2 regions of the Streptomyces sp. NPDC058773 genome follow, and region 2 is predicted to be linked to the other one. Evidence: riboswitches for the same ligand, from Rfam matches in the RefSeq annotation. Region 2 holds a riboswitch; the other holds the start of a gene.
What was found. Region 2 has a riboswitch for glycine ahead of gcvP (aminomethyl-transferring glycine dehydrogenase). Riboswitches for the same ligand answer to the same signal wherever they lie in the genome.
Positions count from the first base shown of each region.

Region 1: it holds a riboswitch for glycine, as region 2 does, so the genes downstream of both, gcvT (glycine cleavage system aminomethyltransferase GcvT) here and gcvP (aminomethyl-transferring glycine dehydrogenase) in region 2, are expected to answer to the same signal.

Region 1 covers NZ_JBHYPE010000008.1:652-8,985, reverse strand. The annotation lists gene ACFW5B_RS09550 (enhanced serine sensitivity protein SseB C-terminal domain-containing protein) at 18-809, opposite strand; gene ACFW5B_RS09545 (enhanced serine sensitivity protein SseB) at 870-1,676, opposite strand; gene ACFW5B_RS09540 (AAA family ATPase) at 1,764-2,450, opposite strand; glycine riboswitch at 2,710-2,805, shown strand; gene gcvT (glycine cleavage system aminomethyltransferase GcvT) at 2,955-4,136, shown strand; gene gcvH (glycine cleavage system protein GcvH) at 4,261-4,638, shown strand; gene glyA (serine hydroxymethyltransferase) at 4,769-6,028, shown strand; gene ACFW5B_RS09520 (APC family permease) at 6,270-7,955, shown strand; partial or broken gene ACFW5B_RS09515 (L-serine ammonia-lyase) at 8,056-8,334, shown strand, end outside.
Region 2 covers NZ_JBHYPE010000041.1:8,437-16,770, reverse strand. The annotation lists gene ACFW5B_RS27825 (glutamate-cysteine ligase family protein) at 1-976, opposite strand, end outside; gene ACFW5B_RS27820 (hypothetical protein) at 1,581-2,168, shown strand; gene ACFW5B_RS27815 (DUF5999 family protein) at 2,498-2,692, shown strand; gene gcvP (aminomethyl-transferring glycine dehydrogenase) at 2,762-5,674, opposite strand; glycine riboswitch at 5,862-5,958, opposite strand; gene ACFW5B_RS27805 (PRC-barrel domain-containing protein) at 6,073-6,459, shown strand; gene ACFW5B_RS27800 (DNA polymerase IV) at 6,366-7,820, opposite strand; gene ACFW5B_RS27795 (MerR family transcriptional regulator) at 7,887-8,334, opposite strand, start outside.

The DNA of each region.
Region 1 (8,334 bases), on a different contig from region 2:
AGCGGCGCCGTCCGGCGTCAGTAGGGGCGGGGGTAGCCGTAGCCGTACGAGGGCGCGGGAGCCGCCGGCTGGACATAGCCGTCCCGGTCGAAGAAGGGCCGCGTGGAGGCCCGCATCCACATGCCGACCGGGTCGTACTCGTCGTTCATGGCGACCGTGGAGACCGGCAGACCGTCCGGCACCGCGCCGATCGACTGCTGGATCATCAACCGCACCGAGTCCACCGCGGGTTGGCCGGTGTCGTACAGATCCAGACCGATCGCCAGATACGGGGCGCCGAGCGCGGGCTGCACCCAGGCACGGCGCAGCGACCGCACGGCGGGCGTCCGGTGGGCGTTCTGCGCGAGCAGCGCGTAGAACTGCGGAATGTCGATGACCGGTTCGGAGATCCGCAGCGGTCCGGCGGGCAGCCGGTCGAGGCCGCCCGCGATACGGCGCAGATCCAGCCAGGGGATGCCGACACCGCCGCCGGGCGCATGCGGGTTGAGCCACAGGCCCCAGCGGTCGGGAAAGAGCGAGGCGGCGATCTCCGCGCCGGTGACCACCTCGTGGTCGCGGTTCCAGCCGGAGGCGGCGAGTTCGGGCGCCGAGGTCACGCACGGCGCATAGCCGAGGCCGTCGACCTCCATGTTTCCGTACTGCGCATCGGGCATACCGGCCCGGCCCTGCCAGAGCAACATCCACACCTGGCCCGCGGCGAGCGCGTGCAGCAGTGCTTCATAGGCGTCGTAACGGCCGGGCGAGACCTGCTGCAGCAGCTGCTCCAGCTGTCCGGCCGCCGCCGGCCCCTGATGCGCACCCGCGCTCACGTGGTCCGTCCCTTCTCTCGGCAGGGCACGTGGGGTGCACCCGCCTGTCATCCAACCAGCTTACGAGTGGTCCCGGGAGTAGAAGGGCCGCACACGCTCCAGCATCCAGTTGGCGACCGGGTCACCCTGGGCGAGGTCGAGCATGACGAGCTGTACGGGCCAGGGCAGGGGCACCACGCCGAGCGCCCGTCCCAGGGCCGAGAGTACCGTCTCGCGGGCGGCGCCGTCCTGGAGAGCGACGGCATCCGCCGCAACCTGAACACCGACGAACAGCGCGGGCGTGTCACCCTCGACACTTGCCAGGGCACGCCGGGCACTCAGGACAATTCCGGCGCCGGAGAACTCCAGCCCGGCCGCGGCCAGGAAGTCCACCGGCTCGTCCTGCCAGTCCGGTTCGAAGAGCCGCACCCGGCCGCCGCTCGGCAGCCCGTCGAATTCCTGGTGTCCCGGACGCCGCTCACGGCAGATTTCGGCCACCGCGGGCGGCGGGAGCGGGACGCCGACCGTGCCGTCGGGGTTGACCGCGATGCCGACCGTCGGCGGCAGCCCGCGGGCGAACTCCCGCGCGGGGGCGACGGTGAAGGACATGTGCGAGCCGACGACCCGCAGGAACTCCTGCTCGGAGCTGTAGACCGGGACGTACGGCGCGCCGTCGAGCTCGACGGTGGGCAGATCCAGGCCGCGGGCTCCGGGGCCCGCACTCTCCGGGCCGCCGCCCTCGGGCAGCGGCACCCACAGCCGGCTACGGCCGAGGACCTCGACGATCCGGGCGCCCGCGCCGGGGTGTCCGACCGACGCGGACAGCACCTCTTCGAGCTCGTTCGCCGGCCACGCCAGCTGCGGTATCCCCTGCTCCGGAAATGTCATGTGTCCCACCCGTTCCAAACCGCGCCATCTGGCCAAAGACCCTAAACGAGATGGCGCGCGGTGTGGTGTGCGGGGGCGTGCCCGGCATCAATGGAAGGCGAGGGTCTCCAGTGCACTCGTCGTCCGCCGGTCGAGGAGCACCGCCGAGCGGAAGCCCTTCGGCAGCCGGGCCTCCTCCGCGGCACCGACCAGCCGGCCCACCGCACGGCGGTGCCGGGCGAAGGCGTACCCCGACACCCCGCGCCCGCGGGACTCCTGGCCGGAGAGCGCCACCCCGGGCGGCACGTCGAGCAGCACCAGATGCGCCCCGCGGCCGCCGCGCAGCGCCGTGCGCGCGATCCAGCGGCGCACCCACGCCAGCGTCCCGCAGTCGTGCACCACCACGCTGTCGCCGGAGCGCAGCGCCCGGCCCAGGGCCAGGTAGTGGGCGGCCCGGACCAGCGGGCGGTAGAGGCCGTACGGCAGCCGGCGGAGTCGGCCGCGCTCCCAGCGCTCGCGGACGTCCTGCGAATCGATGCGGTGCACCACGGCGCCGCGGCCGTCCAGCGGCGGGACCACACGGTGCATGAGGGTGCTCTTGCCGCTGCCCGGCAACCCGGAGACCACCACCAGGTCGCCGGCCGGGAACCGCAGCTCGGCGGCGCCCGCCGGCCGCTCCCCGCCCCGCAGGTCCACGACCGTGGCGCCGCGCCCCGGCCGGACGACGGCCCGCGGCGCAGGGCCCTTACGGGACGTGGCGACGGGGGGCGCCGTCGGCACGGCGTCCGGCGGCACGACCCCTGACGTCGCCCCGAATGCCGCTTCGCTGTGCACCGTGATCGCCCTCCCCGCCCGTTCTGCTCCGGTTCGAGTCCGTCCCTTACCCGCAGAGTGTCAAGAAAAGGTAATGACGTTCAAGGCGATTGTCCGATCCGCCCCTGTCGCGGGCGGGGCGGCGGAGGGGGCTCCTCTAACCGGCGATCCCGTGTAATGATGTGGCCGCCACGTGCACATCACAGCTCACCCGTGCACCGCCAACTGCATACCGGCCGCTTGAACCCGTGCGGGAGAGTCCCCGGCCGTCATGGCGGGGCGCCGAAGGAGCAAGTCCTCCCTTGAATCTCTCAGGCCCCTATACCGCGCGGGCGAGGCAGATCTGAAAAGCGAGCCGCAGCCCGTCGAGGGACGGCTCCACCCAAGGTGCAAACCGGGTCCGTTCGCGGGATCCCGGTGAACCTCTCAGGTTCCGATGACAGATGGGGAGAACGTCTTGTCACCCCTGCCTGGGAGCCCGGAACCATGACTGATGCCCCCCGCCGTACCTCCCCCCCGTCGCCCGCCACCGCCCTTGCCGGAGGCGCTACGCGCCGCAGTACCCCTCTCGATGCCACCCATCGCGCGCTCGGCGCGACCATGACCGACTTCGCCGGCTGGGACATGCCGCTGCGCTACGCCAGCGAGCGCGACGAGCATGTCGCCGTCCGTACCCGCGCCGGCCTCTTCGACCTCTCCCACATGGGTGAGATCACCGTCACCGGCCCGCAGGCCGCCGACCTCCTCGACTACGCGCTGGTCGGCAACATCGGCGGGGTCAAGACGGGCCGCGCCCGCTACACCATGATCTGCGAGGCCGAGGGCGGCATCCTCGACGACCTGATCGTCTACCGCCTCGCCGACCAGGAGTACATGGTCGTCGCCAACGCCTCCAACGCCCAGGTGGTGCTGGACGCGCTGACCGCACGGGCCGGCGGCTTCGACGCCGCGATCCGCGACGACCGGGACGCCTACGCGCTGCTCGCGGTGCAGGGCCCGGAGTCCCCCGGCATCCTCGCGCAGCTCACCGACGCCGACCTGGACGGCCTGAAGTACTACGCGGGCCTGCCCGGCACCGTCGCCGGCGTCGAGGCGCTGATCGCCCGGACCGGCTACACCGGTGAGGACGGCTTCGAGCTGTTCGTCCGGCCGGCCGACGCGGTCGCCCTCTGGGAGGCGCTGACCGAGGCGGGCAAGGGCGCCGGGCTGGTGCCCTGCGGCCTGTCCTGCCGGGACACCCTGCGCCTGGAGGCGGGCATGCCGCTGTACGGGCACGAGCTGACCACCGCGACCACGCCGTTCGACGCGGGCCTGGGCCGGGTCGTGAAGTTCGAGAAGACCTCCAACGGCGGGGACTTCGTGGGCCGCGCGGCGCTGACCGCGGCCGCCGAGCGCGCCGAGGCACAGCCGCCGCGCAAGCTGGTCGGTCTGATCGCCGGGGGCCGTCGGGTCCCGCGCGCCGGATACCCGGTCGTCACGGCGGACGGCACGGTCATCGGCGAGGTCACCTCCGGGGCCCCGTCCCCCACGCTCGGCAAGCCGATCGCCATCGCCTATGTCGACGCGGCGTACGCCACGCCGGGCACCGAGGGTGTCTGTGTGGACATCCGTGGAAGCCATGAGCCGTACGAGGTCACCGCTCTGCCGTTCTACAAGCGGCAGAAGTAACGGCCACCCGCTGCGGAGCCGGCGGCGCGCACCCGCGCGTCTCACGGCACCGGACCTCCCCCGGGCACCGTCCGGGAGTGCCCCCGATGCACGATCACACCCTCGCGTACAGGAGAATCGAGCCATGAGCAACCCCCAGCAGCTGCGCTACAGCAAGGAGCACGAGTGGCTGTCGGGCGCCGAGGACGGCGTCTCGACGGTCGGCATCACCGAGCACGCGGCCAACGCGCTCGGCGACGTCGTCTTCGTCCAGCTCCCTGAGGTCGGTACCACGGTCGCGGCGGGTGAGACCTGCGGCGAGCTGGAGTCGACCAAGTCGGTCAGCGATCTCTACTCGCCCGTCGACGGTGAGATCAGCGAGATCAACGAGGATGTCGTCAACGACCCCTCACTGGTGAACTCCGCCCCGTTCGAGGGCGGTTGGCTGTTCAAGGTGAAGATCAGCGGTGAGCCGGGCGAACTGCTCTCGGCCGACGAATACGCCGCCTTCATCCAGAGCTGAGCCCCGGCTCTCCCCCGTTCCCGGCGTCGTCCGGACGGGGGAGCTCCGACCCGCCACCGCCCGCGTGGAAACTCCCCGGACTCCGTCCCGGGCGACCCCGTCCGCGCCCTCTGACTCCCCAGGAACTCTCATGTCGCTCCTCAACAGCTCCCTCCACGAGCTCGACCCCGACGTCGCCGCCGCCGTCGACGCCGAGCTCCACCGCCAGCAGTCCACCCTCGAAATGATCGCGTCGGAGAACTTCGCCCCCGTCGCCGTCATGGAGGCCCAGGGCTCCGTCCTGACCAACAAGTACGCCGAGGGCTACCCCGGCCGCCGCTACTACGGCGGCTGTGAGCACGTCGACGTGGTCGAGCAGATCGCCATCGACCGCATCAAGGCGCTCTTCGGTGCCGAGGCCGCCAACGTGCAGCCGCACTCCGGCGCCCAGGCCAACGCCGCCGCCATGTTCGCCCTGATCAAGCCGGGCGACACCATCCTGGGTCTGAACCTCGCGCACGGCGGGCACCTGACCCACGGCATGAAGATCAACTTCAGCGGCAAGCTGTACAACGTGGTGGCCTACCACGTCGACGAGAAGACCAACCTCGTCGACATGGAGGAGGTCGAGCGCCTCGCCAAGGAGCACCGCCCCAAGCTGATCGTCGCCGGCTGGTCGGCCTACCCCCGCCAGCTCGACTTCGCCGCCTTCCGCCGCATCGCCGACGAGGTGGGTGCCTACCTCATGGTCGACATGGCGCACTTCGCCGGTCTGGTCGCGGCGGGCCTGCACCCCTCCCCCGTGCCGCACGCCCACGTGGTCACCACCACCACCCACAAGACCCTCGGCGGTCCCCGCGGCGGTGTGATCCTCTCCACCCAGGAGCTGGCGAAGAAGATCAACTCCGCGGTCTTCCCCGGTCAGCAGGGTGGTCCGCTGGAGCATGTGATCGCCGCCAAGGCCGTCTCCTTCAAGGTCGCCGCCTCCGACGAGTTCAAGGAGCGCCAGCAGCGCACCCTGGACGGCGCCCGCATCCTGGCCGAGCGCCTGGTCCAGGACGACGTCCGGGAGCACGGGGTGTCCGTGCTGTCCGGGGGCACCGACGTCCACCTCGTCCTGGTCGACCTGCGCGACTCCGAGCTGGACGGCCAGCAGGCCGAGGACCGCCTCCACGAGCTCGGCATCACCGTCAACCGCAACGCGATCCCCAACGACCCGCGCCCGCCGATGGTCACCTCCGGCCTGCGCATCGGCACCCCGGCCCTGGCCACCCGCGGCTTCCAGGCCGAGGACTTCCGCGAGGTCGCCGACATCATCGCCGAGGCCCTCAAGCCCGCCTTCGACGCCGAGGCCCTCAAGGCCCGGGTCGCCGCGCTCGCGGAAAAGTTCCCGCTGTACCCGGCGCTGTGACGCTTCTCATGCGGTGATCTCCCGGGCCGCCGTCCGCGTGCGGCGGCCCGGGGGCGAACTGGCCGTGCGCCCGGGGCTGTTGGCCCCGGGCGGGCGGTCCGCAGGGGCCGGTGCGCGCCGGTGATCCGGCAGCGCGTCGGCATTCCCGTCATTTGGCGGAAATAAGGTGTCGGCGACACACGTCAAAGGCCCTTCGGCAGCGTGGGGGCAGACGGCAAGACCAGGACGGACGACACTTCCCATGGACATGAGCGCCGGCGAGCGCAAGGGCCTCAGCCTGTTCGCCCTCATCATGATCGGCATCGGCTCGATCTTCGGCTCCGGCTGGCTCTTCGGGGCCGGCTCCGCCGCTCAAGTGGCGGGACCCGCGGCGCTGGTCGCCTGGGTGATCGGAGTCATCTTCATCGGCCTGATCGCGATGTCGTACGCGGAGGTCGGCTCGGCCTACCCGATCCCCGGCGGCATGGCCCGCTACGGGCATCTGTCGCACGGCCCGGTCCTCGGCTTCCTCACCGGCTGGGCGGTGTGGATCGCGACCGCCTCGCTGATCCCGATCGAGTCGATCGCGGCCACCCAGTACATGACGTCCTGGAGCTTCGACTGGGCCAAGGGTCTGATCGACCCGGCCACCCATCAGCTGACGCTCTCCGGCACGGCGGTGTCGCTGGCCCTGACCGTCGCGCTCTGGCTGACCTGCTTCTGGTCGGTCCAGCTGCTGGCCCGCGCCAACACGGTGCTCACCCTGGTCAAGTTCGCCATCCCGGTGCTGGCGGTGCTCGCTCTGGCCGGCTCCGGTTTCCACGCCTCGAACTTCACCGACCACGGCGGCTTCGCCCCGTACGGCTGGCCGGCCGTGCTCACCGCCGTGACCACCTGCGGTGTGGTCTTCGCCTTCAACGGCTTCCAGGCCGTGGTCAACCTCGGCGGGGCCGCGAAGAACCCGGGCCGGGCCATCCCGGTGGCCCTGGTCGGCGCGCTGGCCCTGGGCCTGGTGATCTACCTGGCGCTCCAGGTCGCCTACCTCGGCGCCGTGCCGCCGGAGCTGCTGGAGCGGTCCGGCGGCTGGCAGGGCGTGAACCTCAGCTCGCCGTTCGCCGACCTGGCGGGGCTGCTGATGCTGCACTGGGTGGTCACCATGCTGCAGTTCGGCGCGTTCATCTCGCCGGCCGGTTCCAACATCGCCAATGTCGCCTCGGCCGCGTACATGGTCACCAACCTCGCCGAGACCGGCTTCTTCCCCCGGAAGCTCGCCGCCGTGCACCCCCGCTACGGCACCGCCCGCCCGGCGATGTGGCTCAACCTCGCCTTCTCCGTCCTGCTGCTGCTCACCGTCGGCCACAGCTGGCAGGCGCTGGCCGGTGTGGTGTCGGCGGCCATGGTCATCTCGTATCTGATCGGCCCGATCGCGGTGGGCGTGCTGCGGCGGACCCGTCCCGATCTGCCCCGTCCCTTCCGGCTGCCGGCCGCCGGGGTGCTGTGCCCGGTGACCTTCGCCTTCGCCGCCTGCGCGCTGTACTGGTCGAAGTGGCCGGAGACCGGAAAGATCACCGTGCTGACGCTGCTGGCCGTCCCGGCCGCGGCGCTGGTGCTGCGGCGCCGCGGCAAGACCGCGCAGGGCGAGGGAGCGGCCGGCCCGCGGGTGGGCCTGCTGCGGCAGTTCGCCCCGGCGTGGTGGATGGTCGCGTTCCTGGTGTGGACGGCCGCGGTGTCCGCGCTGGGCGGCGAGGAGTTCGGTGGCCGGGGCGTCATCCCCGGTGTGCTGGGCACCGCCGTGATGGCGGTCACCGCCCCGGCCTTCTACTTCTGGGCGGTGCGCTCCGGGGTCAAGGCCCACGAACGCGGCCTGACCAGCGACCTGTCCCCCGCCGAAACCGCCCCGGCACCCCCTGTTACCTCCGACGACAGGCGCCCGATGGCGTCCGTCTGAGGGCCCCGCGCCGGGTCCGGGTTACGCTCGAAAACGGCGCGAAATCCCCCCTCCCCCCAGCTCCACCGTCCACCACGAGCAGACAAGGGAGTCCGCCCCCGTGGCCATCTCCGTCTTCGACCTCTTCTCCATCGGCATCGGCCCCTCCAGCTCCCACACCGTCGGCCCGATGCGTGCCGCCCGGATGTTCGTCGGACGCCTCAAGAAGGACGGCCTGCTCTCCCAGACGGTCCGCGTCCGCGCCGAACTCTTCGGCTCGCTGGGCGCCACCGGCCACGGCCACGGCACCCCCAAGGCCGTCCTCCTCGGTCTGGAGGGCCACTCGCCCCGCACCGTCGATGTCGAATCCGCCGACGACGAGGTGGAGCGCATCCGCACC
Region 2 (8,334 bases):
CGGCGACCGCATAGACGGGGCGGTTCCAGCGGTAGACCGTGCCGTTGTGCAGGACCAGTTCGGCCAGGTCCGGCACCCCGCCCTCGTCGAGGACGCGCAACGGCTCCTGCGGTCCGCATACCGGCAACAGCGGTGGGTAGTACCGCACGTTCTCCTCGAACAGGTCATAGGCCGAGTCGATCCAGCGCTCACCGAACCAGGTGCGGGGACGGACGCCCTGGGCCTGCAACTCGGGCGAGCGGGTGTCGGTGGCCTGCTGGAAGACCGGCGGCCGGGACTCGCGCCACAGCTCACGGCCGAAGAGGAACGGCGAGTTGGCGCCGACGGCCACCTGGACCGCGGCGATCGCCTGTGCCGCGTTCCAGACGGCGGCGAAGCGGCCCGGTGTCACCTGGAGATGCAGCTGGACCGACGTACAGGCGGCCTCCGGCGCGATCGAGGGCGAGCGGGAGACCAGGTGCTCGACGCCCCGGATGTCCAGGGCGAAATCCTCTCCACGGGCCGCCCGCATCTGGTCGTTGAGCAGGACGTAGCGGTCGTTCGCGGAGAGGCTGGCGACGGTGAGGTCGTTGGCGTGCAGGGTCGGCAGAATGCCGACCATCACGATCCTGGCAGCGACCTCCCTGGCCTTCCTTTCCGCATAGCCGAGTCCCGTACGGAGTTCCTCGGCGAGCTGGTCGAGCACCCGGCCGCTCAAGCGGTGCGGAAGGATGTTGACCTCGAGGTTGAACTGGGCGAGTTCGGTCTGGAAATCCCCGCTGGCGATGCGCTCCAGCACTTGCGAGTTCATCATGCGGGGCAGCCCGTCGGCGCCGGCGAGATTGAGTTCGATCTCCAGGCCCATGAGATTCCTAGGCCGGTCGAACCGCTTCTCCGCCAGGAGTCTGTGCAATCCCTCAAGGCAGTCGTGCAGCTTTCTTCGATAACGCTCCCGGTCCGCCAGGTCGATCCCGTCCGCGGCGACCTTCTCCCCCATCGAAGGGTCCCTCCTCGAGTCAACAGCCCGCGGCCACGGGCCGCTTGGGGCCGTCCCCGACACCGCCGGGGCTCGCGCTACGGTCGATGATGCCCCGGCAATCTGATCAATAACGCAGCGGGGGCGTGCCGGTGCCGATAGGCTCGAAGTGGTCCAGCGTCCGGCACGGCCCATAGGCATATCCACGAAGCAATCACGCGCGGCAATTCACTCTTGGGATTCACCCGCGCGTTCCGGCCTACCGCGCCGCCCGGGCAATACGAGGCGGCGGCTTCAAAGCACCACACAAAGCGGTGGAAAGCACCTCGCACGGCGGTCCTGATTTCGCCTTGCCGGAAATCCACAAGGCCGGTAGCAGAAACACTTTCGGAACATACGTCGTATAAACTCCGCTTACGAGGCAGAGACTTGGCGCCCAGCGTCCCGGTGGTCTCACCGAGTCCGCGATGTCGCGGACCCCGCCCAGCGGCTGACCCCGCCGGCCCGCAGCCCGGCCGGCCCAGGCTCTGACCCCGCCCGCAGACAACGCCGTTTGCACCCGCCACGCTCCACCGTGTCTCCGAGCCACGCGCCGCCGTGTCTCCGAAGTGAGAGGCGACCCATCATGCCGCTGCACCTCCCCCCTGCCCCCGCGCCCGCCCTGCGCAGCGTTCTCACCGCTCTCGGCTCCCCCACCGCGGTCCGCGAGGCCCCGGTCTCCGCACTGCGCGCCCATCAGGGCCCGCTCAGCCCCGACCACCCGCTGCCCATCCATGTCTGGGACGACATCAGCCGGACCGGCAGCACCCCGCGGACCCGGCTGGCCGGCTGGACCTTCCTGGTCCGGGGCGGGGACCGGGCCGTGGCGGCCGCCGACGCGGTGCTCACCGCGGATGGCTGGACCTTCGGACGCTTCTGCGGCGGCCCCTACGTCGCCGCGACCGAGCAGGCACTGGCGCAGGCGGAGTCGCTCGCCACGCCCTACCAGCCGCGGCTGCTGTCCGTCCCCGAGCTGTACATGCTCACGCTCTGGCTGCACCACGACCTCACCTCCGACGGCGCCCAGGGGCTGCCCGCACCCGGTGACCTGCTGATACCGCTGGCGCCCGCGCCACCCGGCATCGCCGCACACCGTCCGCAGCGCATCGCCGATCTGCTCCCCCGGCTCACCCTGCGGCTCACGCCCGCGCCGCTCCTCGCAGAACCCGCCTGATCCGGCGGCGCCGGCCCCGGGACCGGCCCCGCGCCCCGCCCGAGCACGCCCCGCGGCTCTGTCCGGCCACGGGGCGCTCTGCCGTGCTCACCCACGCGGCCTAGTCCGCGGATACCACTCCCAACCCTCTTGAGGACGAGTGCAATTGGGAGCAACCGCCCGCATGGGTGACGCGTCCCTACCGAGTGAGTACCGCTGCCGCGAAATCCCTGCGGAATCGCGTCCGTGGGGCAACACTGGGACCCACCGAAAGAAACGGGGGAGCGGCCATGAACACCTCATCGAGCCGCATGACGACGTTCACCTCACCGCAGCGAAAGACAACTTCCATGTGTCAGCACCAACCGCCATGCCCGTCAGCAGACTCCACCGACCGGGAGGCCGCACACCTTGTGGCGCACCATCCGGAGCAAGGCTGGAGCCTGCTCTGCAACGGCGTCCTGCTCTTCGAGGACACCGGTGAGCTGCTCCCGGACGGGCAGGTCATCGCCCCGCACCGCGCCCGGGTCGGCGCCGCCGCCTGACCCACCGCGCGCACCACGAACCACAGGGCCCCCGGCAGATCCGCCGAGGGCCCTTGCTGCTGTCGTGACTCAGTTGTCGTACTCGTCCAGCGGCGGGCAGGAGCAGACGAGGTTACGGTCGCCGAAGGCACCGTCGATACGGCGCACCGGCGGCCAGTACTTCTCCGCGGCGGCGACACCGGCCGGGAAGACGGCCTCCTCGCGGCTGTACCCGTGCGTCCAGTCGCCGCCGAGCGCGCCCGCGGTGTGCGGAGCGTTGCGCAGCGGGTTGTCGTCCTTGTCCCACTCCCCCGAGCCGACCTTCTCGATCTCCGCGCGGATGGCGATCATCGCGTCGCAGAACCGGTCCAGTTCGTCGAGGTCCTCGCTCTCGGTCGGCTCGATCATCAACGTGCCGGCCACGGGGAACGACATCGTCGGCGCGTGGAAGCCGTAGTCGATCAGCCGCTTGGCGACGTCGTCGATGCTCACGCCGGTCGCCTTGGTCAGCGGCCGGACGTCGATGATGCACTCGTGCGCCACCAGACCGCCCGGGCCGGTGTAGAGCACCGGGTAGTGCGGCTCCAGACGCTTGGCGATGTAGTTGGCGCTGAGGACCGCCACCTGGGTGGCGCGCTTGAGGCCCTCGCCGCCCATGAGACGGACGTACGCCCAGGAGATCGGCAGGATGCCGGCCGAGCCCCAGGGAGCCGCGGAGATCGGCCCGACGCCGGTCTCGGGGCCCGCGGTGGGCTGCAGCGGGTGGTTGGGCAGGTACGGCGCCAGGTGGGCGCGGACGCCGACCGGGCCGACACCGGGGCCACCGCCGCCGTGCGGGATGCAGAAGGTCTTGTGCAGGTTCAGATGCGAGACATCGCCGCCGAACTTGCCGGGCTCGGCGAGCCCGACCAGCGCATTGAGGTTGGCGCCGTCGACGTAGACCTGACCGCCGGCCTCGTGCACCGCCGCGCAGATCTGGGTGATGTGTTCCTCGAACACCCCGTGGGTGGACGGGTAGGTCACCATCAGGACCGCGAGCTCGTCACGGTGCTTCTCGATCTTGGCGTGCAGATCATCGGTGTCGACCTCGCCGTCTTCACCGGTCTTGACGACGACGACCTTCATCCCGGCCATCACGGCGCTGGCGGCGTTGGTGCCGTGCGCCGAGGACGGGATCAGGCAGACCGTGCGCTGCTCGTCACCGTTGGCGCGGTGGTAGGCGCGGACGGCCAGCAGACCGGCCAGCTCGCCCTGCGATCCGGCGTTCGGCTGGATGGAGACCTTGTCGTAGCCGGTGACCGTGGCCAGCCGCTCCTCCAGCTCCTGGATCAGCGTGAGGTAGCCCTCGGCCTGCTCGGCCGGTGCGAAGGGGTGCACCTGACCGAACCCGGGCCAGGTGACCGGCTCCATCTCGGTGGTGGCGTTCAGCTTCATCGTGCAGGAGCCCAGCGGGATCATGCCGCGGTCCAGCGCGTAGTCCTTGTCGGCGAGGGTGCGCAGGTAGCGCAGCATCGCGGTCTCGGAGCGGTAGTCGTGGAAGACCGGGTGGGCGAGGTAGTCGTCGTGGCGCAGCAGCCCCTGCGGCAGCGCCTCGGCGGCGGCCGCGTCCAGCTGCTCGACGTCGCCGGTCACCCCGAAGGCGCCCCAGACGCCGGCCAGCTCCGCCCGCCCGGTGGTCTCGTCACAGGCGATGCCGACCAGGTCCGCGTCGATCTGCCGGAGGTTGACACCGGCCTCACGGGCCGCGGCGACGACCTCGGCGGCCCGGCCGGGCACCCGGGCGGTCAGGGTGTCGAAGAACGCGCCGTGGACAATCTCCACACCGCCGGCCCGCAGGCCCTCGGCGAGCACCGCGGCGTAGCGGTGGGTGCGCCGGGCGATGGTCCGCAGGCCCTCGGGCCCGTGGTAGACCGCGTACATCCCGGCCATGACGGCGAGCAGCACCTGCGCCGTGCAGATGTTGCTGGTGGCCTTCTCACGGCGGATGTGCTGCTCACGGGTCTGCAGCGCCAGGCGGTAGGCCTTGTTGCCGTCGGCGTCGACGGAAACGCCCACCAGACGGCCGGGGAGACTGCGGGCGAACTGGTCACGGACGGCCATGAAGCCGGCGTGCGGTCCGCCGAAGCCCATCGGGACACCGAAGCGCTGGGTGGTGCCGACGGCGATGTCCGCGCCCAGCTCACCGGGCGAGGTCAGCAGCGTCAGGGCGAGCAGATCGGCGGCGACGGTGACGACCGCGCCCAGCTCATGGGCCTGCTCGATGACCGCGCGGGGGTCCCGCACCGCACCGGAGGCGCCCGGGTACTGCAGCAGCACACCGAAGACGCCGCGCTCGGCGATCTCGGCCGGAATGCCGTCGGACAGATCCGCGACCACGACCTCGACGCCGGTGGGCTCCGCCCGGGTCTCGATCACGGCGACGGTCTGCGGCAGACAGTCCGCGTCGACCAGGAAGACGCCCTGCTTGACCTTGCCGACCCGGCGGGAGAGCGCCATCGCCTCGGCAGCGGCAGTGCCCTCGTCCAGCAGCGAAGCGCCGGAGGTGGGCAGTCCGGTCAGGTCGGCGACCATCGTCTGGAAGTTCAGCAGCGCCTCCAGGCGGCCCTGCGAGATCTCCGGCTGGTAGGGCGTGTACGCCGTGTACCAGGCCGGGTTCTCCATGACGTTGCGCAAGATCACCGGCGGGGTGAACGTGCCGTAGTAGCCGAGGCCGATCATGGACGACAGAACCTGGTTGCGGTCCGCCAGGCCCTGCAGCTCCTTGAGCACCTCGGCCTCGGTACGGGCCTGCGGCAGGCCGTGGGGGCCCCTCCCAGCGGTAGCTGGGGGAGCCTCGACGCTCTTGATCACGTCGGGTACGGCGGTGGCGGTGAGCTCGTCCAGCGACCCGAAGCCGATGTGCGCGAGCATCTTGGCCTGCGCCGCCTGGTCGGGACCGATGTGCCGGCGCTCGAAGGGGGTGCCGCGTTCCAGCTCGGTCAAGGAGATGCGATTGGTGGTCATCTGCGGGGGCCTCCTGGTCGTACGACCTACGAGGGGCACCACGGCGCGGGTGCCCGGACGGCCTCCCCCTCTGTCATCTCAACCTGAGAGCTTCACCGGCCCGCCCATGGCGGCCCGGCTTTCACCGTCGGTGAGGAGGGGTCCCGGCACTGTGCCTTCCGCGGCCCGCCCTGCTTTCCAGAGTGACCTCGTCCGTGCGGTACGTGTGCCTGAGAGATTCCGGGGAGGATTTGCTCCTTCGGCGCCCTGGTCGCGAACGGCAAGGACTCTCCCGCACGGGGTCTGCGGCCAATCGCCAGCCTACCAGCGTGGCTCTCGAAGGCTCCTTCGAGTGGCCGGGGCATGAAATGTGCCGTTTGGTAGTTGTCACAGGGCAGTTGCGACCAATTGGAGGGGCCGTGCAAACCGATATCGATCCCCGAAGCCTGATCGGCCGCAAAGCGTTCGACCGTAACGGCGCGAAAATAGGCACCATCGACGAGGTCTACCTCGACGATGCGACGGGGGAGCCGGAATGGGCGGCCGTGCGTACCGGACTCTTCAGCCGGGATGCGTTCGTTCCCCTGGAGCCCAGCAAGATGGTCGGTGAGGGACTTCACATTCCTTACGACCGCAAACTGATCAAGGACGCACCCGACTTCGGCGTGGGCCGCCATCTCTCCCCTGAGCAGGAACTTCAGCTCTATCACCACTACCGCCTGGATATTTCTTCCCCCACCTCCGATCCGGTGCCCCCCGGCTCCGGCGACACGAACTTCGGCAAGATCGCGGGCTCGGACGACTGAGCGCCCGCCGGCGCCCCGCCCACCAGCGGCAGGGGCTCCCCCGGTCGCAGCGCCGGATCCTCGACTGCGAAGGTCCGCACCCTCCCCGGTGCGGACCATGGCGTTTCGAAGCGGACGGTCACTCTCCCCACCCCGCTGCCCTGCACCCAGCCGGCGCCGTACTCGTCATGCACCACGTCCAGCCCCGGATACCAGCGCCGCGGCCGCTCCTCCTCGGCCTCGTGCCGCTCCGTGCCCCCGGCGGCCCGCTCCGCCGCCGCTGCCGCCGTTTCCTCGGCCTCCCGCTCCGTCGCCAGCTGGGCGAACAGATCCTCCTGTGTGAAGTCCGCCAGCCCGCTGACCCCCACACCCAGCAGCCGGACCCCGCCGGTGGTGTCCACCGTCTCCAGCAGGCGCACCGCGGCCTCCCGTATCACCGCGGGATCGTCGGTGGGCCCGCGGAGCGTCTCGGAGCGGGTCAGCGTCGAGAAGTCGTAGTTGCGCACCTTGATGACCACCGTGCGCCCGGAGCGCCCGGCCGCCCGCAGCCGCTGGACGCACCGGTCCGCCAGCCGCAGCACCTCACTCCGCACCCGCGCCCGGTCGGTCAGATCGACCTCGAAGGTGTCCTCGACAGAGATGGACTTCGCGTCCCGCTCGGCCACCACGGGCCGGTCGTCCTGCCCCAGCGCCATGGCATACAGCCCGGCGCCGTGCGCCTTGCCCAGCAGCCGCACCAGCTCGGCCTCGCCGGCCTCCGCGGTCTCCGCGACGGTGTGGATCCCGGCCCGGCGCAGCGTCTCGGCCGTCGCGGGCCCCACCCCGGGCAGCGTCCGCACCGTCATCGGACCCAGCAGCTCCCGTTCGGTCCCCGGCTCGATCACCACCAGGCCGTCCGGCTTGGCCGCCTCGGACGCGATCTTCGCCAGCATCTTGGCCCCGGCCAGTCCCACCGAACCGGTCAGCCCGGTCGCGGACCGGATGTCCCGCCGCAGCTGCTCCCCCACGGACCGTACGGCCGCCGTCTCGGCCGGCACCCCACCCGCCTCCAGGTCGACGAACGCCTCGTCCAGGCTCAGCGGCTCCACCAACGGCGACAGCGCATGCAACAGCTCCATCACCGCCTCACTCACCTGGCGGTACAGGGTGAAGCGAGGACTGAGATAGGCGGCGTTGGGGCACAGCCGCCGCGCCTGGGCCGTCGGCATCGCGGACCGGACCCCGAAGACCCGTGCCTCGTACGAGGCCGTGGAGACCACACCGCGCCCGCCGACCCCGCCGACCACCACGGGCTTACCGCGCAGGCTCGGCTTGGCCGCCTGCTCGGCGGCCGCGAAGAACGCATCCATGTCCAGATGCAGAATCGTCGGCGCGGGTCTCACATCTCCGATGCTGCCCCATGCCACTGACAATCGGCCCGATGCCGGGCCGCGCGCTCCGCCGGGGACTCAGACCGCGCGGTTGCGCCGCCGCGCCAGCTCGTCGTGCGGGTTCTCCCCGATCAGGGTCTCGCCGGTCTCCACCCGCTCCCCGTGGAGCTGTGACAGTGCGCCCTCCACGTCCCGCCACACCACGCCCACGGCGATCCCGAAGACGCCCTGACCGCCCTGGAGCAGGTCCACGACCTGATCGGGCGAGGTGCACTCGTAGACCGTCGCGCCGTCGCTCATCAGCGTCATCCGCGTCAGATCCGCCAGTCCCCGTGCGCGCAGATGCTGGACGGCGGTGCGGATGTTCTGCAGTGACACCCCGGTGTCCAGCAGCCGCTTGACGATCTTCAGGACGACGACATCCCGGAAGCTGTAGAGCCGCTGGGTGCCGGAACCATAGGCCGGCCGGATGCTCGGCTCCACCAGACCCGTACGGGCCCAGTAGTCGAGCTGCCGATAAGTGATG